DNA from 2 places in the Burkholderia aenigmatica genome. Region 2 is predicted to be linked to the other one. Evidence: riboswitches for the same ligand, from Rfam matches in the RefSeq annotation. Region 2 holds a riboswitch; the other holds the start of a gene.
What was found. A riboswitch is a leader RNA that binds a small molecule or an ion and turns the genes downstream of it on or off. The one in region 2 is predicted to bind manganese.

Region 1 (15,551 bases), on a different replicon from region 2:
GGCGGCGAATTCATGCCGCCGCTCGACGAAGGCGACCTGCTGTACATGCCGACTGCGCTACCGGGCATTTCGGCCGACAAGGCGAGCGAACTGCTGCAGCAGACCGACCGCCTGATCAAGACGGTGCCCGAGGTCGACACGGTGTTCGGCAAATCGGGCCGCGCCGACACCGCGACCGATCCCGCGCCGCTCGAGATGTTCGAGACGACGATCCGGTTCAAGCCGCGCAGCGCATGGCGCCCCGGCATGACGCCGGAGAAGCTCGTCGACGAACTCGATCGCACGGTGAAGGTGCCGGGCCTGTCGAACGTGTGGGTGCCGCCGATCCGCAACCGGCTCGACATGCTGTCCACCGGCATCAAGACGCCTGTCGGCGTGAAGATTTCCGGGCCGGACCTGGCCGGGATCGACGCGATCGCGAAGCAGGTCGAGGCAGCGGTGAAGCCGGTGCCGGGCGTCACGTCCGCGCTCGCGGAACGGCTGAACGGCGGCCGCTACATCGACGTCGACATCGACCGGCTTGCGGCCGCGCGCTACGGGCTGTCGGTGGCCGACATCCAGTCGGTCGTGTCGTCGGCGGTCGGCGGCGACGACGTCGGCGAAGTGATCGCGGGGCGCGAGCGCTTCCCGATCAACCTCCGCTACCCGCGCGAGGTGCGCGATTCGGTCGAGAACCTGCGGCAACTGCCGGTCGTCACCGCGCGCGGCGCGCAGATCCGCCTGGGCGACGTCGCGCGCATCGCGATCGCCGACGGTCCGCCGATGATCCGCAGCGAGAACGCGCGACTGTCCGGCTACGTGTACGTCGACATCCGCGGCACCGATCTGCAGCGCGCCGTGCGCGCGATGCAGCAGGCCGTTGCGCAACGGGTCGCGTTGCCGCCCGGCTATTCGATCGCGTGGTCGGGGCAGTTCGAGTATCTCGAACGCGCGGCGGCCAAGCTGCGTACCGTCGTGCCGGTAACGCTGGTGGTGATCTTCGTGCTGCTGTTCCTCACGTTCGGCTCGGCGGCCGATGCGCTGCTGCTGATGTCGACGGTGCCGTTCGCGCTGGTCGGCGGCTTCTGGCTCGTGTGGGCGCTCGGCCATGCGGTGTCCGTCGCGACGTCGGTGGGCTTCATCGCGCTCGCGGGCGTGGCCGCCGAGTTCGGCGTCGTGATGCTGCTGTACCTGAAGGGTGCGCTGCAGCGCCGGCTCGATGCCGGCGAACCGCTGACCGATGCGCTGCTGCTCGACGCGATCCGCGAAGGCGCGGTGCTGCGCGTGCGGCCCAAGGCGATGACGGTGGCCGTCGTGCTCGCCGGCCTCGTGCCGATCATGATCGGGCACGGTGCCGGTTCCGAAGTGATGCAGCGCATCGCTGCGCCGATGGTCGGCGGCATGGTCACGGCGCCGCTGCTGTCGATGTTCGTCATTCCCGCCGCATGGCTCCTGCTTCAGCGCCGTCGTGCCCGAAGCATGGGCCATGCGCGGCATTCCGAAGCAGTTCCTCACGGCACGAACGTGCCATCCATCCCAACCGGAGAATCCCGATGAAGAAATTGATTACCGTTACCGTTGCGACTGCCGCCGTTCTTGCTGTCGGCGCGTTCGTTACCCCCGCCTTTGCCGCCGGCGACATGGCCGGCATGGACATGTCCGGCATGAAGATGTCGTCGGGCGGCGCGGGCGAGTCGAATGCCGCGCTGACCGACGCTGAAGTGAAGAAGGTCGATGCCGCGAGCGGCAAGATCACGCTGAAGCACGGTGCGCTCGAGAACGTCGGGATGCCACCGATGACCATGGCGTTCAAGGCGAAGGACGCCGCGATGCTCGAACACGCGCGTGCGGGCGACAAGGTCAAGGTACGGATCGAGAAGGTCGACGGCACGCTGACGATCGTCAAGCTGGTGAAGGCGTCCTGACCTGAGGATGCGCCGGTGCATCGCCCGCCCGTGAACCGGGACGGCGGTTGCACCGGCGCCGCGCATGTCGAGCCGGAAGCGGCTCGTGCGGCGGCGTTAGACGGCGCACGACGGGTTGGATACAGCTCGGCATGGGATCGGCATCTATATTTCAACAATGCTTGAAATGTCGAAATGATGGCGCTATCCTTCGCGCCATGGACTCCAATCTCGTCGTGCGCGCCCTGGGCGCGCTTGCTCATGAAGCGCGCCTGGCCATCTTCCGCGCACTGGTCGTGGCCGGGCCCGAAGGGCTGTCGGCCGGTGCGATCGCCCAGCAGATCGGGCTGTCGCCATCGAGCCTGTCGTTCCATCTGAAGGATCTGTCGCACGCCGATCTGGTCACTGCGCGTCAGGACGGCCGGTTCATCTATTACGCGGCGAATTTCGAATCGATGAGCGGGCTCATCGGGTTCCTGACCGAGAACTGCTGCGCCGGCGCTGCCTGTGGCGTACCGGCCGCACCCGACTGTTGCGGAGGCGGCGCATGACCGGCTCGAACGTTGCCCGGCCGCAAGCCGTGGTGGCCCCGCCCGCCATCGGATTCTTCGAGCGCTACCTGACCATCTGGGTCGCGCTTTGCATTGTGCTCGGCATCGCGCTGGGCCTGGCGCTGCCGGAACTCTTTCAGCGCATCGGCCGCATGGAATACGCGCAGGTCAACCTGCCCGTCGGACTGTTGATCTGGGTGATGATCGTGCCGATGCTCGTCAAGGTCGACTTCGGCGCGTTGCATGAGGTTCGGCAGCATGTGCGGGGGATCGGCGTCACGCTCGTCGTGAACTGGCTCGTCAAGCCGTTTTCGATGGCGTTGCTCGGCTGGCTGTTCATCCGGCACCTCTTCGCGCCGCTGCTGCCGGCCGACCAGATCGACAGCTATATCGCCGGCCTGATCCTGCTGGCCGCCGCGCCGTGCACGGCGATGGTGTTCGTGTGGAGCCGGCTGACGGGCGGCGATCCGCTGTTCACGCTGTCGCAGGTTGCCCTGAACGACAGCATCATGGTGATCGCTTTCGCACCGCTGGTCGGCCTGTTGCTGGGGATGTCCGCGATCACGGTGCCGTGGGCGACGCTGCTCACGTCGGTCGTGCTCTACATCGTCATCCCGGTGATCCTCGCGCAAGTGTGGCGCAGGCTGTTGCTCGCCAGGGGGCAGGCGGCGTTCGACCGCGCGATGGCGAAGATCGGCCCGTGGTCCATCGCCGCGCTGCTGGCCACGCTGGTGCTGCTGTTCGCGTTCCAGGGCGAGGCGATCCTGAAGCAGCCGCTGGTGATCGCGCTGCTCGCGGTGCCGATCCTGATCCAGGTGTTCTTCAACGCGGCGCTCGCCTATGGGCTCAATCGCGTCGTCGGCGAGAAACACAGCATCGCTTGCCCGTCGGCGTTGATCGGCGCGTCCAACTTCTTCGAACTGGCCGTGGCGGCCGCCATCAGCCTGTTCGGCTTCCACTCCGGTGCAGCGCTCGCGACCGTCGTCGGCGTGCTCATCGAAGTGCCGGTCATGCTGCTCGTCGTGCGCATCGTCAACCGTTCGAAGGGCTGGTACGAGTGCGCGTGACATTATTCAGGAATCCGGAAATGACCGACATCACGATTTATCACAACCCCGATTGCGGCACGTCGCGCAACACGCTGGCGATGATTCGCAACACGGGCGTCGAGCCTCGCGTCGTGCTTTATCTGGAAACGCCGCCGGGGCACGAGGCACTGCGCGCGCTGATCGCGGCGATGGGCGTGCCGGTACGCGACGTGCTGCGGCGCAAGGGGACACCCTATGAAGCGCTCGATCTCGACAATCCGAAATGGAGCGACGACGATCTGATCGGTTTCATGGTCGCTCACCCGATCCTGATCAATCGCCCGATCGTCGTCACCCCGCTCGGCACGCGGCTGTGCCGCCCGTCCGAGCAGGTGCTCGATATCCTGCCCGATCCGCAGAAGGGGCCGTTTGCGAAGGAAGACGGTGAAATCGTGATCGATGCGGAGGGCAAGCGTGTCTGACTACCTGAACGATCTGCCGCAACTCGACGCCACGCTGTTTCGCATGCCGGACGCGAGCCGGCTGCAACCCGCGCAGCCGTCGACGCATCCGCCTCGAATCGTGCTGCTCTACGGGTCACTGCGCACGCGCTCGTTCAGCCGGCTGCTGGTCGAGGAGGCGGCGCGGCTGCTGACGGCCATGGGCGCCGAAGCAAGGATCTTCAATCCGGCCGGACTGCCGTTGCCTGACGATGCGCCGGACAGCCACCCGAAGGTGGCGGAGTTGCGCGAGCTCGTGCAATGGTCGGAGGGCATGGTGTGGTGCTCCCCCGAGCGGCACGGCGCGATGACCGGCGTGATGAAATCGCAGATCGACTGGATTCCGTTGTCGGTCGGCGCGGTACGGCCGACGCAGGGCAAGACGCTGGCGGTCATGCAGGTCAGCGGCGGATCGCAATCGTTCAACGCGGTCAACCAGATGCGCGTGCTCGGGCGCTGGATGCGCATGCTGACCATTCCGAACCAGTCGTCCGTCGCGAAGGCGTTCATGGAATTCGGCGACGACGACCGGATGAAACCGTCCGCGTATTTCGATCGGGTCGTCGACGTCATGGAGGAGCTGGTCAAGTTTACGCTGCTGACGCGCGACGTCGGCGCGTACTTGACCGATCGCTACAGCGAGCGCAAGGAAAGCGCCGAACAACTGTCGCAGCGTGTAAACCAATCGCGAATCTGAGCCGCTTTCCGGTGGGCGGCGCGATGAGGCGTCGCTCCCGCCGGCGCGGCGGGAGCATGCTCTACGCGCGAGATGGGCACGATCAGCGCGCCAGCGTCATGAACAGATAACCCGCATAACCGGCGCCATTCGCCAGCAAGGCCCAGATCGCGAGCCCGCGCGTGCGCGCATTGAAGCGCAGCCACGCTGCCGCCGCGAGTGTGATGATCACGCCGGTCAGCACTTCGGGCCGTGGCTCCCACGGCGTCAGCATGATGCCGATCGCCGGCAGCAGCGTGCCCTGGAACACCATCGCGCCGGTGATGTTGCCGAACGCGAGCGTGTCCTTCTTGCGGCGGATCCACAGCACGCTGTTGACCTTCTCCGGCAACTCCGTCGCGATCGGCACGATGATCAGCGACAGCAGCAGTGCCGAGACACCGAGCACGTGCGACACGCCTTCCACGCCGTGAATGAAACCCTTCGCACCGCCGACCAGCAGCGCGAGGCCGAGGAGCAACTGCAGCGCAATCGTCGCGAGGGTGGTCGGCAGGCCCAGGCGTGACAGGAACATCTTGTGCGGCGCTTCGGTGCCGTGCCCGGCATCGACGAGCTGGTTCGACGCGCGGAACGTCATCACGACATACATCACGTAGATGCCGACCAGCATCGCGGCGAGCAGCGCGCGCACGGCCCAGTTGTGATGCGGGACGAACATCGCGGCGGTGGCCAGCGAGAACGCGGCGAGGAAGTAGTTCAGGTCGCGCACGAAGCCCGTGCGTTCGGGCGCGATCGTGCCGCGCAGCCCGCGCGAGCGGATCACCGCGAGCGTCATCAGGAAGGTGGTGAGCGTCGCGAGCATCAGCGGCGCGCCGAGAATCGCGCCGACGCCGATCTCCTCGTTCACGGTCTGGTTCGCCGTGCCCCCGGCGAGCGCGAGCAGCGGCACCATCGTTTCGGGCAGCGCGGTGCCGACGGCCGCGAACAGCGAGCCGGTGACGCCTTCGGAAATCTTCAGGCGTTCGCCGAGATGTTCGAGCGCATTGGTGAAGACCTCGGCGGCGACGAGGATGACGATCAGCATGAACGCCAGTTCGAGGAACATGAAGGTCATGCGGCACCTCCGCAGGCATGCGCGCGGACGGCGGCGAAACGCGGGGAAAAGGCGGTGGGGAACATGGGGACTCCGTGGTCGGACGCTGACGAACCATGGCGCATCCGACGACGTCCGACCAGGAACGACGCGATGCACCCATGGTCTCGCCAAGCCGATCAGGCTGAACGCGCCACGGCCGCAGGCCGAGTGTGTTGACGGCGTTCGCTTTCCGGGGATGGAAAGCAGGCTACTCCCCAAAGACGAAGGGCAGTCTAGCCGAGCGGATTGCTTTCGACAAGCCTTCATCTCAAAAAAATATACCCCTCTCCCCTATAGGGGAAACCTTCCGGATTTATACTCCCCCCCACTATCCAGGAGTCAGTCGTCGATGAGTCATACCGTTCGTGAAAAACAGAAGCTGCTGAACCGCGTGCGCCGTATCAAGGGCCAGGTCGAGGCGATCGAGCGCGCGCTCGGGGAGGAACGCGGCTGCAACGAGGTGCTGCAATTGATCACGAGCTGTCGCGGCGCGATGAACGGGCTGCTGGCCGTCGTGCTGGAGGACCACATTCGCGAGCACATGGTCGATGCACATGGGCCGGATGAGCACGAAGGCAGCGCGACCGAGCAGCTGATCGACGTGGTGCACAGCTATTTCAAGTGATCGGGGTGGAACATGGGCAATTTCACGAATGACGCGTTCGGCGCGGGGCACGACCATATCTTCCTCGGCGCGGCGCACGAGCAGAACGAGCGGCGGACGTGGATGGTGATCGGCCTGTGCGCGGCGATGATGGTGGCCGAGATCGTCGGCGGCACGCTGTTCGGATCGCTGGCGCTCGTCGCCGACGGGCTGCACATGTCGACACACGCAGGCGCAATGCTGATCGCAGCGCTGGCCTACACCTATGCGCGCAGGCACGCCGACGATCCGCGCTTCGTGTTCGGCACCGGCAAGCTGGGTGACCTGGCCGGGTTCACGAGCGCGATCGTGCTCGCGATGATCGCGATCCTGATCGGCTACGAGGCCGTCGCGCGATTCCTGTCGCCGGTGCCGATCCATTTTGGCGAGGCGATTCCGATCGCGGTGCTCGGCCTCGCGGTCAACCTGGCGAGCGTGTGGCTGCTGAGCGGCGGCCATCACGGGCATGATCACGGCCACCATCATGGGCATGGCCACGGCCACGGCCACGGACATGGGCACGCACACGGCGATCACGCCGATCACGCGGACGAAGCCATGAGGGTCTTCTCGACAGCCGGCGTGTTCGACGTATCGGTGTTCGAGGACGGCGTGCCGCCGGTGTTCCGGATCGCGCCGGCAACCGGCGAGTCGAGCCTCGACGGGGTGTCCGCCTCGATTACGACCGTTCGCCCCGACCAATCGCGACAGCATTTCACGATGGTCGCGCGCAACGGCTTCCTGGAATCGCGAGAGACCATTCCCGAGCCCCATGCGTTCGATGCGATCGTGACGCTGAACGGCAACGAGCACGCGCTGACGTTCGTCGAACACGATCATCACGAAGGCGCGCACGCTGCCGCCGCCCGCGATCACAACATCCGGTCGGCCTACGTTCACGTGATCGCCGATGCCGCGGTGTCGGTGCTGGCGATCATCGGGCTGCTGCTCGCACGTGCGTTCGGCTGGGTCTGGATGGATCCGCTCGCGGGCATCATCGGCGCGCTCGTCATCGCGAACTGGTCGTACGGGCTGATGCGCGATACGGGCGGCATCCTGCTCGACGTCAACGTCGATCGCAAGCTGGCGGAGCGTGTACGCCAGGCGATCGAGGCGTTTGGCGACAAGGTCAACGATCTCCACGTGTGGCGTGTCGGTCCCGGGCACATGAGCGCGATCGTGTCTGTCGAGACATTCGACGCGGCGCGTGACGCGCGCTTCTACCGTGCGCTCGTTGCGCGATTTGACGGCGTTTCCCACGTGACCGTCGAAGTGATGGCGTCGGCGAAGGCGGCCTGATCGTGGCCGTGAAATCGCCGTGCGTCGAGCTGTGCGCGTTCGACGGCCGCACCGGATTCTGCGTGGGCTGCCTGCGCACGCGTGACGAGGCGCGCGACTGGAAGAAGATGACCGACACTCGCCGGCACCAGATACTGAACGATCGCGTGCGCCGGCAAGCGAAGATCCGGCGCGACACGGGGAAATAGCGTGCTCGCGTGACGGCCGGCACGTGCGGTCGTGTCACTGGACTGCAGTAGTATCACCGGCATCCAGTGTCAGGATTCCTGAACCGGGAGCGACCCATGCAGACCGAACCGTCGACCGGCATTCTTCGCCAGATTCCTCGCAGTGTCTGGGTGCTGGGCTGCGTCAGCCTGCTGATGGACGTGTCGTCGGAAATCATCCACAGCCTGTTGCCGATGTTCCTGATGGCAGGGCTCGGCGCGAGCGCGACCGCGATCGGCGTCATCGAGGGGATCGCCGAAGCGACAGCGCCGGTCGTCAAGATGTTCTCCGGCACGCTCAGCGACTACCTGCGCAATCGCAAGTGGCTGGCGGTCGCCGGATACGGGCTCGGCGCGCTCAGCAAACCGTTGTTCGCCATCGCGCCGACGATTGGCATCGTGGTGACGGCACGGATCGTCGACCGGATTGGCAAGGGAATCCGTGGTGCGCCGCGCGATGCGCTGGTGGCGGACGTCACACCGGTCCACTTGCGCGGTGCCGCCTACGGGCTGCGACAGTCGCTCGACACGGTGGGGGCGTTTCTCGGGCCGCTTCTGGCCGTCGTCATCATGCTGATCTGGCACGACGACTTCCGTTTCGCCTTCTGGCTCGCCGTGATTCCGGGCATGCTGGCCGTGGCGCTGCTCGCGTTCGGTATCGACGAGCCGGCGCGTGCGCCAGGCGAGCCGCGTGTCAACCCGATCCGCCGCGATGTCGTGAAGCAACTCGGTGCGCGCTATTGGTGGGTCGTCACCGTCGGCGCCGTGTTCGCGCTGGCCCGCTTCAGCGAGGCGTTCCTGGTGCTGCGCGCGATGGGCAGCGGCGTGCCTGTCGCGCTCGTACCGCTCGTGATGGTAGCGATGAACGTCGTGTACGCACTGTCGGCCTATCCGTTCGGCAAGCTCGCCGACACGACGAGCCACACGAAGCTGATGACGGCCGGGCTCGTCCTGCTGATCGCTGCCGATATCGTGCTTGCGCTTGGCGCGCATTGGGGAACCGTCCTGGTCGGTGTCGCGTTGTGGGGGCTCCATATGGGGATGACGCAGGGGTTACTCGCGACGATGGTCGCGCATGCCGCGCCGTCCGAATTGAGAGGCACGGCGTTCGGCGTGTTCAATCTGCTCAGCGGCGTCGTGACGCTCGTATCGAGTGTCGTCGCGGGCATCCTGTGGGACCGGGTGGGCGCCGCGGCTACGTTCTACGCAGGAGCAGTGTTCAGCGCGGTGACCATCATGTTGCTCGTCTGCATTCGCACGTCGTTCGCCGCCGTTCAGGATCGCTAGCCGGAAGGCGGCGAACGGTCTAGCTATCCGTGTCGCGCGGAAAATAAAGCGCAAACGTCGTGCGCCCGTCGCGGCTCGCGACCTCGACCTTGCCGCGATGCAGCTCCATGATCGACTTGACGATCGCGAGCCCGAGCCCTGCATTGCGCGCGGCGCCGTGCCGCGACGAATCGATCCGGTAGAAGCGTTCGAAGATCTTGTCGACCTGCTCGGGCGGAATCGCGGCGCCGCGATTCGTGACTTCGACGACCGCGTAGCTGCCTTGCGCCGAAACCGCCAGCTCGATCGTCGACGCGGCCTCCGCATGTTCGAGCGCGTTCGACGCGAGGTTACTGACGGCGCGCCGGAACAGCGTCGCGTCGGCGACGACCGGCGCTTCGCCATGCACGTCGATGCGCACGCCGGCTTCGTCGGCCAGTGCCTGGAAATACGACGCGAGCCGGCGCAGCTCGCTGCCGGCGTCGAGCTCGGCGGTCTTCAGGTGCTGCCGCGCATTGTCGGTGCGCGCGAGAAACAGCATGTTCTCGATCATCCGCTGCAGCCGTTCGCATTCCTCGATGTTCGAATCGATCAGCGCTTCGTATTCCTCGGTCGTGCGCGCGCGCGACAGCGTGACCTGCGACGAGCTGATCACGTTGGCGAGCGGCGTGCGCATGTCGTGCGCAAGATCGGAAGAGAATTGCGACAGCCGCACGAACGCGCGTTCGAGGCGATCGAGCATCCGGTTGACCGACGTCGCGAGTTCACGCAGCTCGACCGGGCCGCCGCGCGCGTCGAGCCGCGCGTTCAGGTTGTGCGCCTCGATGCGCGACGTCTGCCGGCCGAGGCTCTCGACCGGGCGCAGGCCGCGCGATGCGACTGCGTAGCCGAGCGCGCCGACCAGCAGCGCGCCCATGGCCGCCGCGAGCCAGATGTCGACGCGATAGCTTTCGAGCAGCGACTGGCGATCGGTTGCCGTGCGTGCAAGTGCGACCTGGATCGCGTCGCCGGACGGGAGTGTGGCGCGTGCGTAGACGCAACGCGACGTGCCGATGCCGGGCGGCGAGCAGGTGAACGGCCCGCTGGCTCTATCGGCCGGATGCGGTGCTGCGATCACCGACGCCAGCGTATTCCCGGCTTCGTCGGAATGCTCGACGATCGCGCGGTTCTGCGCATCGTAGATGCCGAGATACACGCCCGGGTGCGACAACAGCACCTCATGAAACACGGCGGGATCGGCACGCAGCGCGGCGATCGATCCGCTCGCGTGCGCGAGTTGCAGGAACTGGTTGAGCTTGCCGGAGATCTCGATATCGTCGCGCCGCGTCAGCTCGGCGGACAGCGAGCGATACAGGTACGCGCCGGTCAGTGCGAACACGAGCGCGGCGACGACGGCGAACGCGAGCGTCAGGCGCCGCAGCAGCGAATACGAGCCGGGGCTGCGCGTCACGAACGATCCTCGAGCACGTAGCCCATTCCGCGGATCGTGTGGATCAGCTTCTTCTCATAGGCGTTGTCGATCTTCGCGCGCAGGCGCTTGATCGCCGCATCGACGACGTTCGTGTCGCTGTCGAAATTCATGTCCCAGATCTGCGACGTGATGAAGGTGCGCGTCAGCACTTCGCCCTCGCGCTCGGCGAGCAACTGCAGCAGCGCGAATTCCTGCGCGGTCAGGTCGATGCGGGTGTCGGCACGGCGCACGCGGCGGCGGATCAGGTCGACTTCGAGATCGGCGACCTGCAGGAGGTCGCGCACGTTGCGCGGCGCGCGCCGCAGCAGCGAGCGGATGCGTGCGAGGAACTCGGCATACGCGAACGGCTTGAGCAGGTAGTCGTCGGCGCCCAGTTCGAGCCCGGCGACCTTGTCCTCGATCGCCTCGCGCGCCGTGAGCAGCAGCACGGGCGTCTGCTTCTGCGCGCGCAGCCGCTTGAGCACCTCGAAGCCATCCAGTTCCGGCAGCATCACGTCGAGCACGACGAGATCGAAATCCTCGTGCAGCGCGAGGAACAACCCGTCCTTGCCGTTTTCCGCGACGTCGACCGTGTAGCTCGCCTCCATCAGCCCTTTCCGGAGGTACGACGCCATCTTCGGTTCGTCTTCGACTATCAGTATCCGCATGGTGAGGCAGGCTGTCCGTGATTCATCCGTGATTCCAGCCGGTCAGTGTAACGCCAGAGCTTACGGCGCCGCGCGTGCGCGAAGGATGACCGCGGGATGACGGAATTGTCATGAAACGCCGGTCATGTTTCGGCCATGTCGTCGTCACCGCGGCGGCGATAAGCTGCGGCCGTCGTGTCCCCGGAGCGCGCCGTCGCGGCGCTGCGCCGGCACATCCGGTCGTTGCCTGCGTGATTCCGCATCCATGTCGTACTGGCGCAAATTCGTCCTCGTCGTGCTGCTGGCGCTGAGCCTGCCGATCCAGTCGTTCGCGGCTGTGTCGATGGCATGCGCGGGCGCGGTCGTCGCCATGCCGCATGCGGAAGGCGGGGCGAGTGCCGTTGAAGCAGCGCCACATGCAATGCCGAGCGCGCAGGGTGGCCAGCATCGGCACGAACACGACGATCATGCGCGACATACACAGCCGTGCTCCGCGTGCGGGTCCTGCTGCTTGGGCACCGGCATGGCGGATCTCCCCGCGATGTCCGTCACGTCGAGTATCGGTATCGCGATCGTCTCTTTCGCACCGACGCCGGTCGTCGTGTCGTTCCTGACCGGCGGCATCGACCGGCCGCCGCGCCGGCATCTCGTCTAGACCCTGCCCGCGGCCCCGACCGGCCGCGCTCTGCAATCCGCTCCGGCGGCGGCATCACGCCCGCCGGACGACTCACGACGAGACCCATTCATGCGATTGATTACTGCGGCGCTGCTTGGCGCGGCGGCCCTCGTGCCGTCGCTCGCGCCTGCGCAAACCCCGCTGCCCGATCCGGCGGACGCCGCCGTGGCGGTGCCGGATGTGACCGTGACGTCAGCATTCGACGGCTATCGGCCGTATCGGGACGAAGAAGGCCCGGGCTGGAAACAACTGAACCGTGACGTGATGGAGCGGCCCGCGAAAGGACGTACGACGGGCGGCGCGGCCGGAAGCGGCGCCGCGCATTCGAAGCACGGAGGCGCCGCGCCATGACGATGCTTGCGATATCGCCGAGGATCGGCGCGGCTGCGGCCGTGCTGGCCTTCCTCGCGGGCTGCACGACGTTCTCGAAGGACGGCGGGTTCGACGCGGTGTCGTCCGCCGCGTCGGAACGCATCGGCAAAGACGCGGTCGTGGTCAAGACCGACGCCGACCGCGAAGCCGTCGACAAGCGGACGAAGGAACTGCTGGCCAAGCCGCTGTCGATGGACGACGCGGTGCAGGTCGCGCTGCTGAACAACCGTGGGTTGCAGGCGTCCTACGCGGAACTGGGGCTGTCGGAAGCCGATCTCGTCCAGGCGGGCCGGCTGCCGAACCCGCGCTTCGCGTTCAGCCGCACACGCGCCGGCGACGGCGAGCTGACGCTCGGCCGCACGTTCTCGGCGAACGTGTTCGCGCTGCTGACGATGCCGCTCGCGACGAACATCGAACGCCGCCGCTTCGAGCAGACCAAGCTCGAAACAGCCGACGCGATGCTGAAGGTCGCAGCCGACACACGCCGCGCGTACGTCGAGGCCGTTGCCGCCGAGCAGGCCGCGAACTACGCGCAACAAGTGCGCGATGCCGCGAGCGCGGCCGCCGAACTCGCGCTGCGCATGCGGCAGGCCGGCAACCTCAGCCGCCTCGATTACGCGCGCGAACAGGCGTTCCATGCCGATGCGGTCGCGCAGCAGGCGAAGGCGCGCCAGCAGGCTGTGGCCGCGCGCGAGAAGCTCACGCGCGCGATGGGCCTGTGGGGTGAACGCACGCGGTACACGCTGCCCGAGCGCTTGCCCGACCTGCCGAAAACGCGGCCGAACCTGCCCGATCTCGAACGTTTCGCGATGAGCAACCGTCTCGACATCCAGGCCGCGAAGCTGCAGACGCAGGGCGTCGCGTCGTCGCTCGGACTCAGCAAAGCCACGCGCTTCGTCAATGCGGTCGATCTCGGCTACGTGAACAACTACGAGACCGGCAAGGGCCACGAGCACGGCTACGAGATCAGCGTCGAGATTCCGCTGTTCGACTGGGGCGGTGCGAAGGTCGCGCGGGCCGAGGCCGTCTACATGCAGTCGGCGAACCGGCTCGCGAAGACGGCGATCGATGCGCGCTCCGACGTGCGCGAATCGTATGCGGCGTACGTGACGAGCTACGACGTCGCGACCCACTATCGCGACGAAGTCGTGCCGCTGCGCAAGACGATCTCGGACGAGCTGCTGCTGCGCTACAACGGGATGCTCGCGAGCGTGTTCGAGCTGCTGACCGATGCGCGCGAACAGGTGGGCGCGGTCAACGGCTACATCGATGCGCTGAAGGACTACTGGCTCGCCGAAACCGATCTGCAGATGGCCGTCGGGGGCCGGTTGCCGTCGCCGGGCGCGACGCCATCTACCGAACCCGAAGCCACTTCAAACGCCGACGCTGCACCGCAGCCGGCTTCCACTCCCGCGGCGCAACCGGCGTCCGCGACGCAACCGCATCCGGAAGGTCATTGACATGGTGTCCCGTCGACAATTTCTCAGCGGCTCGGGCGCCGCGCTGCTTGGTGCGGCGATGGTCAGCAAGGCCGGCGCCGCGTCGCTGCCCGAAGCGCCCACGATGGCGAAAACCGCCACGCAGCCGCCGCTCGTGCCGCCGAACGGCCGCCCATACACGCCCGTCGCGACGCTGAACGGCTGGACGCTGCCGTGGCGGATGAAGAACGGCTGGAAGGAATTCCACCTGACGGCCGAGCCCGTCGTGCGCGAGATGGCGCCGGGCATGAACGCGAACCTGTGGGGCTACAACGGCCAGTCGCCGGGCCCGACGATCGAGGCCGTCGAGGGCGACAAGGTGCGCATCTTCGTGACCAACCGGCTGCCCGAGCACACGACGATCCACTGGCACGGGCTGCGGCTGCCGAACGGGATGGATGGCGTCGGCGGCCTCACGCAGCCGCATATCCCGCCCGGCAAGACTTTCGTCTACGAGTTCCAGCTGCAAGCGCACGGCACGTTCATGTACCACCCGCACGCCGACGAGATGGTGCAGATGGCGATGGGGATGATGGGCATGTTCATCGTGCATCCGAAGGACCGCGGCACGATGCCGGTCGATCGCGACTTCGTGTTCCTGCTCGCCGCGTACGACATCGAACCGGGCAGCTACACGCCGCGCGTGAACGAGATGACGGACTTCAACATGTGGACCTTCAACTCGCGCGTGTTCCCGGGCATCGATCCGCTGCCGGTGCGCGCGGGCGACCGCGTGCGGATTCGGTTCGGCAACCTGACGATGACGAATCATCCGATCCACCTGCACGGCTACAGCTTCGAAGTCGCGGGCACCGACGGCGGCTGGATTCCACCGGCCGCGCGCTGGCCGGAAGTGACGGCCGATGTCGCGGTGGGCCAGATGCGCGCGATCGAGTTCACCGCCGATCGTCCGGGCGACTGGGCGTTCCATTGCCACAAGTCGCATCACACGATGAATGCGATGGGCCACCAGGTGCCGAACCTGATCGGCGTGCCGCAGAAGGATCTCGCGAAGCGCATCGGCAAGCTCGTGCCCGACTACATGGCGATGGGCAGCACGGGCGGCGCGATGGGCGGCATGGAGATGCCGCTGCCCGACAACACGCTGCCGATGATGACGGGCACGGGCCCGTTCGGGCCGCTGGAGATGGGCGGCATGTTCACGGTCTGCAAGGTGCGCCAGGGGCTCGGCCGCAACGACTATCGCGATCCGGGCTGGTTCAGGCATCCGAAAGGCACCGTCGCGTACGAGTACACCGGCGAACTGCCGGACGGCTGAGCAGCAGCATGCGGCGGCTGCACGCAGGCGGCCGCCGGTTTCATTTCATTCACTGGGAGTCGACACGATGAAGAAGGGACTGGTTCTGATGGCAATGGGCGGTGCGCTGGTGTTTTCCGCGGCGTCTTACGCGGCCGGCGACATGGCCGGCATGGACATGAGCGGCGGCGCGAAGCAGGAAGCCGCGGCGCAACAGGGCATGTCGCACGGCGAGATTCGCAAGGTCGACACGGCCACCGGCAAGCTGACGATCAAGCACGGCCCGCTGGAAAACCTCGGGATGGACGCGATGACGATGGTGTTCAAGGTGAAGGACCCGGCGATGCTGTCGCAGGTGAAGGCCGGCGACAAGATCGACTTCGTCGCGGAAGACGTGGACGGCGCGCTGACCGTCGTCGAGCTGAAGAAGCCGTGACGCGGAGCGTGAACATGAAGATCCCGAACCTCGCACGGCTGGCCGCG
Region 2 (15,551 bases):
GCAAGTTCGGCCTCGCGTGGTCGGGGCGCCGGCAGGCGCAGGAAAACCGCTCGATGCCGTTCGACGCACTTGCACCGCTGCTCGCGCTGCCGGACATCGACTGGATCGTGCTGCAGCCCGCACTCGACGACGACGAACGCGCGCGCGTCGACGCGCATCCACGCGTGCATCGGCTCGACGGCCGGCTGAACGACTTTGCCGACACGGCTGCGCTGGTCGAGCGGCTCGACGGCGTCGTCACGATCGATACGGCAGTCGCGCACCTCGCCGGCGCGCTCGGCAAGCCGCTGTGGGTCATGCTACCGTTCGCGCCGGACTGGCGCTGGTTCACTGGCGACGACTGCCCGTGGTATCCGCAGGCCCGGCTCGCCCGCCAGCCCGCGCCTGGACAATGGCTCGACGTGGCGGCCGCAGTTGCCGGCATGCTGCGCGAAGCCTGAACGCAGACGAAAAAAGGGAGCGCGGCGCGCTCCCTTTTTCAATGCGATGCCTGCGGCCGGCGCCACGCGATGGACGGGTGGCGCTCAGGCCGCCTTGTACTGGTTGCGCGCCTCCGGCGTGCGATACAGCACGAGCGTCGCGACCAGCCCGCAAATCGCGGCGACGCTCAACCACAGCCCCGGCGCCGCCTTGTTCCCGGTCTGATGAATCAGCAGCGTCGAGATCGCGGGCGTGAAACCGCCGATCGTCGTCGCCAGGCTGTATGCGAGCGAGAAACCGGCCGTGCGCACATCGGCCGGCATCACTTCGGTCAGCGCGACGACCATCGCCCCGTTATACGACGCGTACAGGAACGACAGCCACAGCTCGACCGCGAGCAGCCGCAGGAACGACGGATCGCCGACGAGCCACAGCACGGCCGGGTACGCCGACAGCAGCGTCAGCACGGTGAACGTGATCAGCACCGGGCGGCGCCCGATGCGGTCGGACAACGCACCGGACAGCGGCAGCCACACGAGATTGGAGATCCCCACGCAGACGGTCACGACGAGTGCGTCGAGCGACGACAGGTGCAGCACTTCCTTGCCGAACGTCGGCGTATAGGCGGTGATCATGTAGAACGACACCGTCGTCATGATCACCATCCCCATGCCTGCAACCACGACGCCCCAGTTGTCGAGCATCGAACGCATGATCTCGCCCATCGTCGGACGATGACGCTTCGCGAGGAACTCGTCGGTCTCCTTCAGCGAACGACGGATCAGGAACAGGAACGGCACGATCAGGCAGCCGATCAGGAACGGAATGCGCCAGCCCCACGCGGTCATCTCCTCGGCCGGCAGCAGACGGTTCAGCAGCACGCCCACGAACGCGGCGAACACGACGGCCACCTGCTGGCTGCCCGATTGCCACGACGTATAGAACCCCTTGTGCCCCTTCGTCGCGATCTCCGACAGATAGACCGACACGCCGCCGAGTTCGACGCCCGCCGAAAAGCCCTGCAGCAGCCGGCCGAGCAGCACGAGCGCAGGCGCGAGCACGCCGATCGTCGCATAGCCGGGTATCGCGGCCACCGTGAGCGTGCCGAGCGCCATCAGCCCGAGCGTCAGGATCAGCCCCTTGCGGCGGCCATGGTGGTCGATGTACGCACCGAGCACGATCGCGCCGACCGGCCGCATCAGGAAGCCCGCGCCGAACACCGACAGCGACAGCATCAGCGACGCGAATGCATTACCGCTCGGAAAGTAGGTTTTGGCGATGGCCGACGCGTAATAGCCGTAGACCATGAAGTCGTACATTTCCAGGAAGTTGCCGCTGACGACCCGGAACACGGTGCGGAATTTCGATTCCTGCGCGATGGCGTGTGACGCGGTGGACATGGATTTCTCGCTCAGCTCGGATGGCGCGAATCCGCGCCGCATGGATCCGACGACGCACGCAGCGCCGGGCCGGCGCGCACGGACATCGCTGCCCGCCGGCGGCGCGCCGCGCAGCGACGCGCGCACCGGCATGGTTCGCGCATCATGCCACGTCAACCCGACATTTGCCTTGTGTCGCCCCTGCCGTTGCCTTCTCAGAGTTCTCCTAGTACGAGTCGTCCCGAAACGGAAGCAAAAATCGGATTGATCTGATCGACCGGCCTTCGCCGGCTGACCACAATGTCTCGATTTGCAACGACAGTTCCGCGCCGCACCGGCACGGTTGCCCGTGTCGCGTGGCGCACCGCCCTATGACCCCATCGCACCTCGTCCCCGTTGCAGGCGTGCTCGCCCTCCCACGCGTCGCTCCGCTCGATCGCGTGCCGTCGTTCGGCCGCGACTGGATCTTTCGCGACGCACCCGGCGCGCAGCCCGGCAAGCACTGCGTCGCGACACTGACGACGACCTGCATCGACGTAGACCGACCGCACCGCACGTGCCACTGGCAGCCGCTGCCCGTCGCCGCGTCGGCCCCGGCTCACGTCGGATCGTCGGTTGTACTGCCTGCCGCTGCGGATCGGCACTCCCGCCATGCCGCCGGCGGTTTTCGCGACCGGCGTGCACGGTACGCGATCTGCTGGAGCATCGGCGCGCTCGGCATCATCGGCTGGCTGATTGCCGCACATGAACAGCCTGTGGAGTTCGCGCCTGCCTACGCGATTCAAACGGCAGGCGGCGTACCGGATCACGCTACGTCGTCGTCCGACACCGTGCGGATCGCCACGGTTCAGACGCGTCCGTCGACGAGCGCGCCACCGCAGCACAAGATGGCCGAGCCCGTCGCGACAACGGCCGCATCGCCGCCGGCCTATCCCCCCGTCACGCGTCGTCCGGCGTCGCTTCGTCCGAGGGCAACGTCCAGCGTGCCGCACACGACCACTGCATCGCTGCCTCGTTCGAACGGTAAGCGCACGACGGCGACACCGGCCCGGCCCACGACCATGCCGCGGCTCGCTGCGCATCCGCCGATACGGCGCAACACGGTCGACACCCGGGCACGCGATCGAGTCGCAACCGCGCCACGCGCTGTCGCCAATTCGCGCGGCACGCTCGACGATCCGCTCAGGCTGATTGCGATGGCAGGCGCGCTGCGCAGCCAGCCCGCGCAACGCACGCTCCCTCCAGTCAATTTCGACTGGACGACGCAACTGTCCCATCGCCGCCTGACCGATACGCCGGACGCGTTCACGCGCTGACGGCCGCGTCATAAAAAAACCCGGCGAAGCTCGCTTCGCCGGGTTTTGCTCGTCTCTCTGCGTCCGTCTGACGAATCGTTACTTGTGCGCGGGCAGCCCCGTCTCGGTCTGCTTCTCGAGCTGTCGCACCTGCTCCTGCAGATCACGCAGCTGCAGCTGCGCGGCCCGCTTCTCGACCTGCAGCGCCTGTGTCTGCTCCTGCGCCGACCGCTGCCGCTGCGCAACTTCGGCCTGCTGGCTGCGCGCAACGCTCAGGTCGGCCTGCAACTGCTGCGCACGATTCGCCTGCAGCGCAATCACGCGCTCGAGAAACGCCTTCTGCGCCTCCAGCTCGGTTCGGCGGATCTCGATATCGGCAAGTTGTACGGTCTGCTGAACGAAGTTCGCATACACCATCTCCGCGCGGCTCTTCTCCTGCGACCGGATCACGCGCCACAGGTGCTTGTCCTGGAACAGCGCGACGTAGTACGTCATCTCGCGCGGATCGAACATCAGGCTCGCGCCGTAGCTGCCGTTGTAGGTCGTACGCATCTCGACGATCCGGCCATCGTGCAACATCTGCGTCAGCTCGGCGACGTTGCCTTGCGCGGACGTATCCGTCTCAGCCACGCTGGTTGCCGCCACGTCACCGCGCAGGCTCGTGACTGCCGGACGCGTGCCGGCGGCGGGCGCGGTCGCATCGGCGGACCAGGCCGTGCCCGCTTGTGCGCAGGCAGCCAGCGCAACGATCCACGTTGCGCATCGTGCAGGGGAAAAATTTCGGAAAGCCAACGTCAGACTCCGGCGAACGAATCGGGACTCGCGATTATCGTTCAAAACGAAACGGCCGCATCTCGAATTTATCGGGATGCGGCCGGTCCTCTTGCGACGCGGAGAATGTCGCTTGCTACAGGCGGGTTTCACGCGCCGCGCGCAGGAACGCATCGAGCAGCGGCGTGCAGTCGAGCAGCTCCGAACCGCCGGCCCGATGGAACTCGGGGTGCCACTGCACGCCGACGACGAACGGCGAACGCCGATGGCGAATGCCTTCGATGATCCCGTCGCCGGCCGACACGGCCTCGATGTTCAGATCGCGGCCGAGATCGCGAATCGCCTGATGGTGGATCGAGTTGACGATCGCTTCGCTGCGCCCGGGGAACATGCTCGCGAGCGTCGACGAATCCGGGAAGCGGATCGCGTGACGATGCTGGTCGTAATGCTCGCTCACGTGCGCATTCGCGGTCGGCACATCGGTGGCGATGTCCTGGTACAGCGAGCCGCCGAACGCGACGTTGATCAACTGGCAGCCGCGGCACACACCGAGGACGGGTTTGCCGGATTCGACGAACTCGTGCAGCAGCTCGAGTTCGTACATGTCGCGCACGCGATCGCCCGGCCATTCAGGGCGAGCGTCGGATGCGGCGTAGGTTTGCGGGGATACGTCCGCGCCACCCTGCAGCAGCAGGCCGTCGAGATGCTTCGCGTAATCGCGCAGGCGGATGTTGCTCGGGTGAATCATGCCCTGGTGGCCGACGGTCGGAATCATGAACACGAGCACGTCGCGCGACATCACCCAGTGGGCGATCGATTCCTCGAGATACTGCAGCGTCTTGCCGCGCAGCCCCTTCGCACCCGGTTCCGGATGGAAGATCCGCGCGGACACGCCGATGCGCAGCGTGCGCTGCGTGATGCGCTGACCGGCACGGTCGAACAGCCGGCGCGCACGCGCCGCCACGATCCGGCCGAACACCGACCACGGCGTGTCGCTCTGCTTCAGATAGGCCGGCGGCGCATTCTGCGCGCTCGCGGGCGGCGGGCGCGGCGTGTCGAAGTCGGGTTGTGCACCGAACCCCGGCGGTGGCGTGCCATGCTTCGGCGGCACGGCAGCGGCAGCGCCATCGATGGCGGCACCCTTGGCACCGGGCGCACCCGGCTCGGACGCAGCCGTCACCGGCGACGCGCCGTCCGCAGCGACGTGCTGCGCGGCGGCCTGGGCGGCCGGCGCATCGGGCGCTTTCGCCGGATCGGTACGAGGAGAATCGGAAGAAACGGAGGAGGTGCCGGGCAGACCGGCCGGGGAAGGCGTGTTTTCGTTCATGACGATGGTCTGGTACGTCGCTCACGCGTATGGATAAACGAGGATTCATTATGCTTCAGCGCACGATCGAGCGGCAAACCTGCAACATCCTGTCGATATTGTTGCAAGTTGGCGGCAAACCGCGCCGGGGCGCGTCCCCGTTCACGTGCGCGTGACGCCAATGCCGTGTGGTCGGTACTGGACACCAGTGATATATCACAATAATATCCAGACATCGCTCACGCTTCCCGGTCTCCCGCGCCATGATCGCGCCCCGCCCGGCCACCGCGCCGCCTCCCGCATGAATGCCCTGACCGACGTCACCCGCGACCGGCCCGCCGCACCGGCGGCCAGCCTCGCCGACCGCGCGTACGCGCTGATCCAGCGCGACATCATCACGATGCGCCTGAAGCCCGGCGCCGCCCTCAACGAAGCCGACCTCGTCGCGCGCACCGGGATCGGCCGCACGCCGGTGCATCAGGCCGTCCATCGGCTCGTGCTCGAAGGGCTGCTGTCCGTGATGCCGCGCAAGGGATTGATGGTGCAGCCGCTGTCGCTCGACGACATCGTCGCGGTGATCGACGTGCGGCGCATCAACGAGGCGCACTGCGCGGAACTCGCCGCGCGCCATGCCACGCCCGACGATCTCGCCCGCCTGGCCGCGCTGCTCGACGACGGACAGGCCTGCGTCGACACGCACGACGTCGAGGGCATGATGGAACTCGACCGCGCGTTCCACCAGGCGATCGCCGCGGCTGCGCGCAATGCGGTCCTCGCCGAGATCCTGCGCGCGCTGCACGAGCGCTCGCTGCGCTTCTGGTTCGTCACGCTGTCCGAACCTCACCATCTCGCCGACGTCCAGCACGAGCATCGCGAACTGTTCGATCGGCTGTCCGCGCGCGACGCCGCCGGCGCGCGTGAAGCCGTCGAAAGCCATATCGATTCGTTCCGCTCCACGCTTCTTCAACATCTTCGTCCCTGAGCCGCCATGACCACTTTCACGCCCTTCCCCCCGCTCGCCCAGCTCGCCGCCGACCTCGCCGCCGGCCGGACCACGAGCCGCGCGCTCGTCGACACCGCGCTCGACCGGATCGCCGATCCGTCGGGCCAGGGCGCGGTCGTCTTCACCGAAGTCGATGCCGACAACGCGCGCGCAGCCGCCGACGCGCACGACCGGCTGCGCGCCGCGGGCACCGTGCTGTCGCCGCTCGCGGGCATTCCCGTGTCGGTCAAGGACCTGTTCGACGTTGCCGGCCAGGTGACGCGCGCCGGTTCGCGCGTGCTCGACGGCGCACCGGCCGCACAAACCGATGCGGTCGCCGTCGCGCGGCTCAAGCGGGCGGGCGCGGTGCTGGTCGGCCGCACCAACATGAGCGAGTTCGCATTCTCGGGGCTCGGACTGAATCCGCACTTCGGCCATCCGCGCTCGCCGTACCACCGCGACGTGCCGGGCGACGCGCGGATTTCCGGCGGCTCGTCGTCCGGCGCGGCCGCATCGGTCGCCGACGGGATGGCCGCGGTCGCGCTCGGCACCGATACGGGCGGCTCGATCCGCATTCCGGCCGCGCTGTGCGGGCTGACGGGCTTCAAGCCGACCGCGAGCCGGATCCCGACGCAAGGCGGCGTGCCGCTGTCGACGACGCTCGACTCGTTCGGCCCGATCGGCCTGACGGTCGCCTGCTGCGCGCTCGTCGACCGGATGCTCGCGGGCCTCGAACCGCACGTGCCGGCCGCCCGGCCGCTCGAAGGCGTGCGGCTCGGCGTGCTGACGAACTACGTGACCGATGGCGTCGATGCCGACGTCGCAGCCGCGCTCGACGCCGCGCTCAAGCATCTCGAAGCCGCCGGCGCGATCGTCACGGAAGTACGCTTCCCGGCGCTCGACCGGTTGCCGGACATCAACCGCTTCGGCTTCTCGCCGATCGAGGCCTATGCGTGGCATCGCCCGCTGCTCGACAAGCACCGCGACCAGTACGACCCGCGCGTGCTCACGCGGATCCTGAAGGGCGAACCCGCGAGCGCGGCCGACTATCTCGACCTGCTCGCCGCGCGCACGGCGATGCTCGACGAAGCCGCGCACACGGTCTGGTCGCGCTTCGATGCGCTCGTCTCGCCGACGGTGCCGGTCGTGCCGCCGCGCATCGCCGAACTCGAAGCGGACGACGCCGCGTTCACGCGCACCAACGCGCTGATCCTGCGCAACCCGAGCGCGTTCAACTTCCTCGACGCGTGCGCGCTGTCGCTGCCCTGCCATCCGCGCGATGCCGCGCCGGTCGGGCTGATGCTCGCGGCCGCACCGCATCGCGACGACGCGCTGCTCGCGATCGGCCAGGCGGTCGAGGCCGTGCTGAACACGATCCGCTGACCGCAGCCAATCGACCGCCGGCGGACAGCGCGCGCGGTGCGGCAGGTTGCCGCACGCGCGCTGTCAGTTTCGTGCCAGACCGTTCGCGCTAAAATCGCGCGATTGTTTTCCGGACCGACCCACGAGGAACCCCGCCGACATGAACGACTACACGCTCGCCATCCGCCGCGAACGCCGCCTGCTGATGCTGCTCGGATGGGTGTGCATCGCCCTGCTGGCCGGTGCGCTTTACCTGCAGTACGTGAAGAACGAAGATCCGTGCCCGCTGTGCATCATCCAGCGCTACTTCTTCTGCGCGATCGGAATCTTCGCGTTCCTGGCCGCCGGGATCCGCAACTGGCGCGGCGTCTGGGTGCTCGAGCTGCTGATCGCGATCGCCGCGGCCGGCGGTGTCGGCACGGCCGCCCGGCATCTGTCGATCCAGATGAATCCGGGCTTCAGCTGCGGCTTCGACACGCTGCAGCCGATCGTCGACAGCCTGCCGCCCGCGCAGTGGTTCCCCGGCATGTTCAAGGTCGCCGGGCTGTGCGAGACCGTCTATCCGCCGATCTTCGGCATCCTGCTGCCCGGCTGGTCGCTGATCGGCTTCGCCGCGATCCTGATCGCCGTCGTCGCGAGCCTCTGGCGCCATCGCCGCAAGCTCGTGGCCTGACCGGCCGGTTTCGCACCGGCCGGCGCGCGGCCCGCTCGCCCGGGCCGCACACCGCCGACCGGTGACCGCCCGGCCCGGGAGCACTCGCCGGCCCAACCCGGCGGGCCGCACCCGAGCAGCCGCGCCCGGGCGGCCCTGCCTAGGCAGCCCCGCTTGGCCGGCCCCGCGTAAACACCTACTCCGCCGCCGCCCGGCAATCCGGGCGAACGCGCATCGCGCGACTTCCGCGCCCAGCCCCGCCACGCGTGCGTTTCGGCCCGACGTGCATGCGTCGGCGCCCCGATCCCGCGCGGCGGGCCTATGATCGACATGATCGCCTCCTGATAGCCCGGATCACCGCCCCGCGATGTTCCCGTCGCCTTGCGGTGCTATCTTCGGGACTGGATGGCGATCTACGTGCGCGAGGCCAGGCGGTCTCACCACCCCTGCGTAACGCGCGCCCGATCCGCAATGTCGACTGGATTCATCATGACAACGCACACCATCCGCATCCGTCACCCTCATGGCGTCCGCCCATCCGGCGGTGCCGTCCGCGCGCGCCGTCCGCGCGCTGCCGCCGCACCGCATCGGCCGTGCGGCCGGCCCGCCCCGCTCCCGTCCGTCATCGTTGCCACCACGCCCGCCAGCCCGCGCCGCGTGTCGTGCCGCGTCGTCCCGAACGGAGCGTGCTGATGGAAGCCTGGCTCGGCGATCTGCAGCAACTGCTCGCGCATGGCGAAGCGGCCGTGCTCGTGACGGTCGCGCACACCGACGGCTCCGCGCCGCGCGAAGCCGGCACCAAGATGCTCGTCACGCGCGACACGGCTCGCCACACGATCGGCGGCGGACATCTGGAATGGAAGGCGATCGAAATCGCACGGCACCTGCTGAAGGATGGCGCGCACGTGCCGCACGCGCGCCGGCTCGAACGGCTCGCGCTCGGCCCGAGCCTCGGCCAGTGCTGCGGCGGCGCCGTGGTGCTCGCGTTCGAGCGGCTCGACGTCGGCGATCTCGGCTGGATCATGTCGCTCGCGAAGCGTGTCGCGGCCGGCGCCGCGACCGTGCGTAGCGTATCATTCGGCCCCTCGCCGGGCGCGCCGCTGTTGAGCGAGCCCGAATCGGAAGCCGCGCGTGCCGACTGCCTGCTGTGGGAAACCGGCGGCGTGTCGCTGATGACCGAAACGATCGCGCCGTATGCGTTCCCCGTCGTGCTGTTCGGCGCCGGGCACATCGGCACCGCGCTCGTGAAGATACTGGCGACGCTGCCGTGCCACGTGCGCTGGATCGACGGGCCCGATGCGGTGTTCCCGCCGGCCGACGTGCTCGCCGGCATCGGCAACCTCGCGATCGAGGCGGCCGCCGCCCCGGCCGACGCGGTCGACGCAGCACCGCCGCAGTCCTACTTCGTCGTGATGACGCACGACCACGCACTCGATTTCGTGCTGGCCGAGCGCATCCTGCGGCGCGGCGACTATGCGTACTTCGGGATGACCGGTTCGCACGCGAAACGCGTGCAGTTCGATCATCGCCTCGCAGCCATCGGCATCGACCCGGCCCAGGTCGAGCGGATGCGCTGCCCGATCGGTGTCGAAGGCATCATCGACAAGGCGCCCGAAGTCATCGCGATCTCGGTGGCTGCGCAATTGCTGCAGGCCGTCGAGGCAAACGCGAATGCGTCCGCGCAGGCTTCCCCCACCTACTGACCGACCAAGAACGACGCCATGACCCCGACATTCAAGGACAAGATTGCCCGCGCGCCGAAAGCGGAGCTGCACATCCATATCGAAGGCTCGCTCGAGCCCGAACTGATTTTTGCGCTCGCGCAGCGCAACGGCGTGAAGCTCGCGTACGACTCGATCGACGCGCTGCGCGCCGCGTACGCGTTCACCGACCTGCAATCGTTCCTCGACATCTATTACGCCGGCGCGAGCGTGCTGCTGACCGAGCAGGATTTCTACGACATGACGGCCGCGTACTGCGAACGCGCGCTCGCCGACAACGTCGTCCATACCGAACTGTTCTTCGATCCGCAGACGCACACCGAGCGTGGCGTGCCGATCGAGACGGTGGTCGCGGGCATCGAGCGCGCACTCGCCGATGCCGAACAACGCGGGCTGTCGAGCAAGCTGATTCTCTGCTTCCTGCGCCACCTGTCCGAAGAGGACGCGCTCGCGACGTTCGAATCCGCGCTGCCGCTGTTCGAGCGCTATCGCCATCGCCTGATCGGCGTGGGCCTCGACTCGTCCGAGCTCGGCCATCCGCCGACCAAGTTCGCGCGCGTGTTCGAGAAGGCACGTGCGCTCGGGCTGAAGCTCGTCGCGCACGCAGGCGAGGAAGGCCCGCCCGCATACATCTACGAAGCGCTCGACGTGCTGAAGGTCGACCGGATCGACCACGGCGTGCGCAGCATCGAGGACGCGGCACTCGTCGAGCGCCTCGCGAAAACGCGCACGGCGCTCACCGTCTGCCCGCTGTCGAATCTCAAGCTGTGCGTGTTCGACGACATGGCGAAGCACACGCTGAAGGCGCTGCTCGATCGCGGCGTCGCCGTGACGATCAACTCCGACGATCCGGCCTATTTCGGCGGCTACGTCAACGAAAACTACTTCGCGACGGCCGAAGGGCTGCAGCTCACGGATGCCGAAGTCCATGCGGTGATCCGCAACGGCTTCGAGGCGTCGTTCATCGAACCGGCGCAGCGCGACGCGCTGTTCGCGCGCCTCGACGCGTACTGGCACGCCGCGTGACGGCCGGCATCGAGGAACGCTAGACAGATGAAACACGGCAACGGCATCCGCTTCGCGACCACCGGTTCGGCCTCGTGCCGAAGCGGTCGCGCGCGTGCCTGCGCGGCGACGGCACCGTTCGCCGCCGCGCGCTCATGCCTGCCGGCGCGGTTTGCCGTTTCGTTCGCCGCCGCACCGGTCGCGAGCGCAATGGCTGCGAGGTCCGCCGGCAACCACTCGCTGGCGGCTTCGGCCGCCACGTTCGCCCGCGCCATCGCATCCGGTCGTGCGGCACGCAGCGTGCCGCACCCGCTCGCCAGGCGCCATCCCGCCCTCGTGCGGCGTCGCTCGTTTTCTTCTGTTCGCCTTACCTTGATGCAGGACCATTCGTCATGACGCAAACCGCTTTTCGTTCCCAGCTGCTGACCTTCAACGGCGACCCGGCGCAATCGAGCCAGGCCGCGAACTACGAGACCGACGGCCTCCTGATCGTCGACGACGGCAAGGTCGTCGCGGCCGGCCCGTACGCGCAGCTCGCCGCGACGCTCGCGCGCGACGCGATCGTCCATGACCTGCGCGACAAGCTGATCGTGCCCGGCTTCATCGACACGCACATCCACTATCCGCAGACGGACATGATCGCGTCGCCGGCACCGGGCCTGCTGCCGTGGCTGGACAAGTACACGTTCCCGACCGAGCGCCAGTTCGGCGATCCCGAGCACGCACGCGAAGTCGCCGACTTCTTCGTCGACGAACTGCTCGCGTGCGGTACGACGAGCGCGCTCGTCTACTGCACCGTGCACAAGCAGTCGGCCGATGCGCTGTTCGCGGCGAGCGACGCGCGCGACCTGCGGATGATCGCAGGCAAGGTGCTGATGGACCGCAACTGCCCCGAATTCCTGCGCGATACCGCGCAATCGGGTTATGACGACAGCGCCGAGCTGATCGGCCGCTGGCATGGCAAGGGCCGCCAGATGTACGCGCTCACGCCGCGCTTCGCGCCGACGTCGACGGAAGCACAGCTCGAGGCGTGCAGCGAACTCGCGCGCCGCCATCCGGACGTGTTCGTGCAGAGCCACGTCGCGGAAAACGTCGACGAGGTGAAATGGGTGGCCGAGCTGTTCCCCGGCCATCGCAGCTATCTCGACATCTACGACCGCTACGGGCTGCTGCGTCCGCGCGCCGTGTACGGCCACTGCATCCACCTCGACGACGAGGACCGCCGCCGGATGGCCGAGACGCGCACCGTCGTCGCGCACTGCCCGACGTCGAACTTCTTCCTCGGCAGCGGGCTGTTCGATTTCGACAAGGCCGGCGAATACGACGTGCCCGTCACGCTCGCGACCGACGTCGGCGGCGGCACGTCGTTCTCGATGCTGCAGACGATGAACGAAGCGCACAAGGTCGCGCGGCTGTCGGGCCACCACCTGACCGCGACGCGGATGTTCTGGCTCGCGACGGCCGGCGCCGCTCAGGCACTCGACCTCGCCGATACGGTCGGCACGCTCGCGCCGCGTACCGAAGCCGACTTCGTCGTGCTCGATCCGCAGGCCACGCCGCTGCTCGCGCGCCGCACGAAGCGCGCGGATTCGCTCGAGGAGCTGCTGTTCGCGTTCGCGCTGCTCGGCGACGACCGCGCGGTGTACCGCACCTATGCGGCCGGCAAACTCGTCCACGAGCGCGGCGCGGCACGCCGCCCTGCCGCGTAACGGCCTGCCCGGGGGCTCGTCCCGGCACACGCGGGCACGCGCGGGCATTCGCCGCCGCGCGTGCCGGGCCGCCGAGGATTGCCGTATCCCGATCCCGCCCCGACTCCGGGCGCCGCGCCGCCCGATCGCTTTCCCGCGCGCAACGCGCCGTGCTAGAATTCGCCGCTCATTGGGGAGTAGCCGCTCCGCTCGATGTCCCGCGCCCCCGGCGCGCATCGTGACGGAGGCGTCCGTCAACAGACTTGGCCGTATGGCCATGGCGGGCGCAGCCACGTTGGCCTGGCGAGACCGATGGTTCACAGTGCGCCGCATCAGGGCCCGGCGCGCCGTGGATCGTCGCTCGCACGCACAACACCGGCCCGTGGAACCCCATCCGTGTCCCAAGCCTTCCTGATCTCCACCGGCGCCGTCGCGCTCGCTGAAATCGGCGACAAGACCCAACTGCTTTCCCTCGTACTGGCCGCGCGCTATCGCAAGCCGATGCCGATCATTCTTGGCGTGCTCGTCGCGACGCTCGTGAACCACGGTTTTGCCGGCGCGCTCGGCGAATGGCTCGGCGCGCTCGTCACGCCGTCGATCATGCGCTGGGCGCTCGCGTTCTCGTTCATCGCGATGGGGTTGTGGATCCTCGTGCCGGACAAGCTCGATGCCGACGAAGCCAATGCCAACCGATCGCGGCTCGGCGTGTTCGGTGCGACCCTCGTCGCGTTCTTCCTCGCGGAAATGGGCGACAAGACGCAGATCGCGACCGTCGCGCTGGCCGCGCGCTTCCAGGACTACATCGGTGTCGTGGCCGGCACGACGTTCGGGATGATGCTCGCGAACGTGCCGGCGATCCTGCTCGGCGACCGCTTCGCTCACCGCCTGCCGACGAAGCTCGTGCACGGGATTGCGGCCGTGCTGTTCGTCGTGCTCGGCGCGCTCGCGCTGCTGGGCATCGGGGTCTGACGGGAAGGAAGATGGCGGGCGCGGCCGGACGGCCGCGCCGGGACTGACGCCGCGCTACTTCGCGGCGGCTGCGCCTGAAGCGGGCGCCGCAGGCACCGCTCGCTCGTTGGCAGCCGGCGCCGCCGGGCCGCCGCGCTTGTCGACCGGCAGCCGCACCGTGCGGACCGCGCCGTTCGCCAGCGGGAAATCGGCGAGCGCGCTGCGCGCGAGGAACGGCATGGCATACAGCAGCGCGCCGTTGTCGCCGGTCGTGCGCGCGGTCACGTTGTAGACCTCCTTGCCCGTCGCGCGCTCGGTGATTCGGATGCCGAGCGTGTAGTCGAACACCTGATAGGTCTGCGCGACATAGCCGGCCGGCATCGGCCCCCAGGGGCCCCACGGTCCCCAAGGCCCCCACGGCCCGCCCCGCCAGTACGGCCCCGGGCCGGCGAACCACGGGTCGTAGTAGACCGGCTGCGGCACCGTCACGAGATCGCTGCCGACCCCGTACGTCAGTCCGACGAGATAGCGGGCCTGCGCGGCCGGCGCCTGCCGGAACGCATACGTGGACAGCTCGTTCGCCACGATCGGTTCGTAGGTCGACTGCTCGATGCTGTGCTTCTGCGCATCGGTGCGCGTGAACGCATAGGTGCGTGTCGCGTCGCTGCCGCTCCAGTCGGAGAAGGCCGTGACCTGGGTCGTCACGTAGCTGGTGCAGCCGGTCAGCAGCGCCACGCACAGCACCGCCGCCCAGCCCGCACCGCGTTGAATCCATTCGCGTTTCATGTTGATCCTCTTCGATCCGTCACCCGTTCGTCGCACCGCGCGAACCGCAACGGGATGCCGATAATACGCGGACTCCCGAAACCGGTAAAAAGTTCGCCCGGCACGCGGCCGCAAGCCTTTGTACAATGGCCCGGTTCGCCCGGCCCGTGCCACGGGCGCGTCCCCCATTCCACCGATCTCGACGACCATGTCCGACAACGCCTCCTCCACCGTGATCCGCCGCGCCGACTACACGCCGCCGGCCTTCCTCATCGATTCCGTCGCGCTCGAATTCGATCTCGCGCCGGCCCGTACGATCGTCAGGAATACGATGCGCGTGCGCCGCAATCCGGACGCCGCGCCCGCGCCGCACCTGGAGCTGATGGGCGAAGCGCTCGAATTCCTCGGCGCATGGCTGGATGGCGCGCCGCATGACGCCGTGCGTGCGCACGAACACGGGCTGACCGTCGAGAACGTCCCCGATGCATTCGAGCTGACGCTCGAAAGCGCCTGCGCACCCGACCAGAATACGACGCTGTCGGGCCTCTATGTGTCGAGCGGCAACTTCTTCACGCAGTGCGAAGCCGAGGGTTTCCGCCGCATCACCTACTTCCTCGACCGCCCGGACGTGATGGCGTCGTACACGGTGACGCTGCGCGCCGACAAGGCCGCCTACCCGGTGCTGCTGTCGAACGGCAACCTCGTCGATTCCGGCGACCTGCCCGACGGCCGCCACTTCGCGAAGTGGGAAGACCCGTTCCGCAAGCCGAGCTACCTGTTCGCGCTGGTCGCGGGCAAGCTCGTCGCGATCGAGGAAAAGATCACGACCGGCTCCGGCAAGGAAAAGCTGCTGCAGGTGTGGGTCGAGCCGGCCGATCTCGACAAGACGCGTCATGCGATGGATTCGCTGATCCACTCGATCCGCTGGGACGAGAAGCGCTTCGGCCTCGAGCTCGATCTCGACCGCTTCATGATCGTCGCGGTCGGCGACTTCAACATGGGGGCGATGGAAAACAAGGGGCTCAACATCTTCAACACGAAGTACGTGCTGGCGAACCCCGAGACCGCGACCGACACCGACTTCGCGAACATCGAATCGGTGGTCGGCCACGAGTACTTCCACAACTGGACCGGCAACCGCGTGACCTGCCGCGACTGGTTCCAGCTGAGCCTGAAGGAAGGCCTGACGGTGTTCCGCGGCCAGGAATTCTCGGCCGACATGGCCGCGGGCGACGACATCGAATCGGCGGCCCGCGC

Region 1: linked by a shared signal. The riboswitch ahead of ACN8ZM_RS28810 (sodium:calcium antiporter) and the one ahead of ACN8ZM_RS05235 (TMEM165/GDT1 family protein) in region 2 are both predicted to bind manganese.

What each region holds. Positions count from the first base shown of each region.
Region 1 is NZ_CP184469.1:2,624,409-2,639,959, reverse strand. Features, by position in the region: gene ACN8ZM_RS28840 (efflux RND transporter permease subunit) at 1-1,536, shown strand, start outside; gene ACN8ZM_RS28835 (copper-binding protein) at 1,533-1,904, shown strand; gene ACN8ZM_RS28830 (ArsR/SmtB family transcription factor) at 2,102-2,434, shown strand; gene arsB (ACR3 family arsenite efflux transporter) at 2,431-3,501, shown strand; gene arsC (arsenate reductase (glutaredoxin)) at 3,522-3,944, shown strand; gene arsH (arsenical resistance protein ArsH) at 3,937-4,659, shown strand; gene ACN8ZM_RS28810 (sodium:calcium antiporter) at 4,742-5,752, opposite strand; yybP-ykoY riboswitch at 5,834-6,002, opposite strand; gene ACN8ZM_RS28805 (metal/formaldehyde-sensitive transcriptional repressor) at 6,123-6,398, shown strand; gene dmeF (CDF family Co(II)/Ni(II) efflux transporter DmeF) at 6,411-7,715, shown strand; gene ACN8ZM_RS28795 (DUF1289 domain-containing protein) at 7,718-7,903, shown strand; gene ACN8ZM_RS28790 (MFS transporter) at 8,000-9,208, shown strand; gene ACN8ZM_RS28785 (heavy metal sensor histidine kinase) at 9,228-10,637, opposite strand; gene ACN8ZM_RS28780 (heavy metal response regulator transcription factor) at 10,634-11,305, opposite strand; gene ACN8ZM_RS28775 (hypothetical protein) at 11,550-11,939, shown strand; gene ACN8ZM_RS28770 (hypothetical protein) at 12,030-12,311, shown strand; gene ACN8ZM_RS28765 (TolC family protein) at 12,308-13,792, shown strand; gene ACN8ZM_RS28760 (multicopper oxidase family protein) at 13,794-15,089, shown strand; gene ACN8ZM_RS28755 (copper-binding protein) at 15,157-15,504, shown strand; gene copC (copper homeostasis periplasmic binding protein CopC) at 15,519-15,551, shown strand, end outside.
Region 2 is NZ_CP184468.1:1,102,905-1,118,455, reverse strand. Features, by position in the region: gene ACN8ZM_RS05295 (tetratricopeptide repeat protein) at 1-440, shown strand, start outside; gene ACN8ZM_RS05290 (MFS transporter) at 525-1,820, opposite strand; gene ACN8ZM_RS05285 (hypothetical protein) at 2,171-3,115, shown strand; gene ACN8ZM_RS05280 (DUF2968 domain-containing protein) at 3,194-3,886, opposite strand; gene ACN8ZM_RS05275 (gamma-glutamyl-gamma-aminobutyrate hydrolase family protein) at 4,002-5,192, opposite strand; gene ACN8ZM_RS05270 (GntR family transcriptional regulator) at 5,473-6,153, shown strand; gene ACN8ZM_RS05265 (amidase) at 6,160-7,536, shown strand; gene ACN8ZM_RS05260 (disulfide bond formation protein B) at 7,676-8,188, shown strand; gene xdhC (xanthine dehydrogenase accessory protein XdhC) at 8,860-9,870, shown strand; gene ACN8ZM_RS05250 (adenosine deaminase) at 9,889-10,914, shown strand; gene ACN8ZM_RS05245 (hypothetical protein) at 10,942-11,289, shown strand; gene guaD (guanine deaminase) at 11,286-12,602, shown strand; yybP-ykoY riboswitch at 12,762-12,899, shown strand; gene ACN8ZM_RS05235 (TMEM165/GDT1 family protein) at 12,978-13,550, shown strand; gene ACN8ZM_RS05230 (DUF4136 domain-containing protein) at 13,605-14,315, opposite strand; gene pepN (aminopeptidase N) at 14,503-15,551, shown strand, end outside.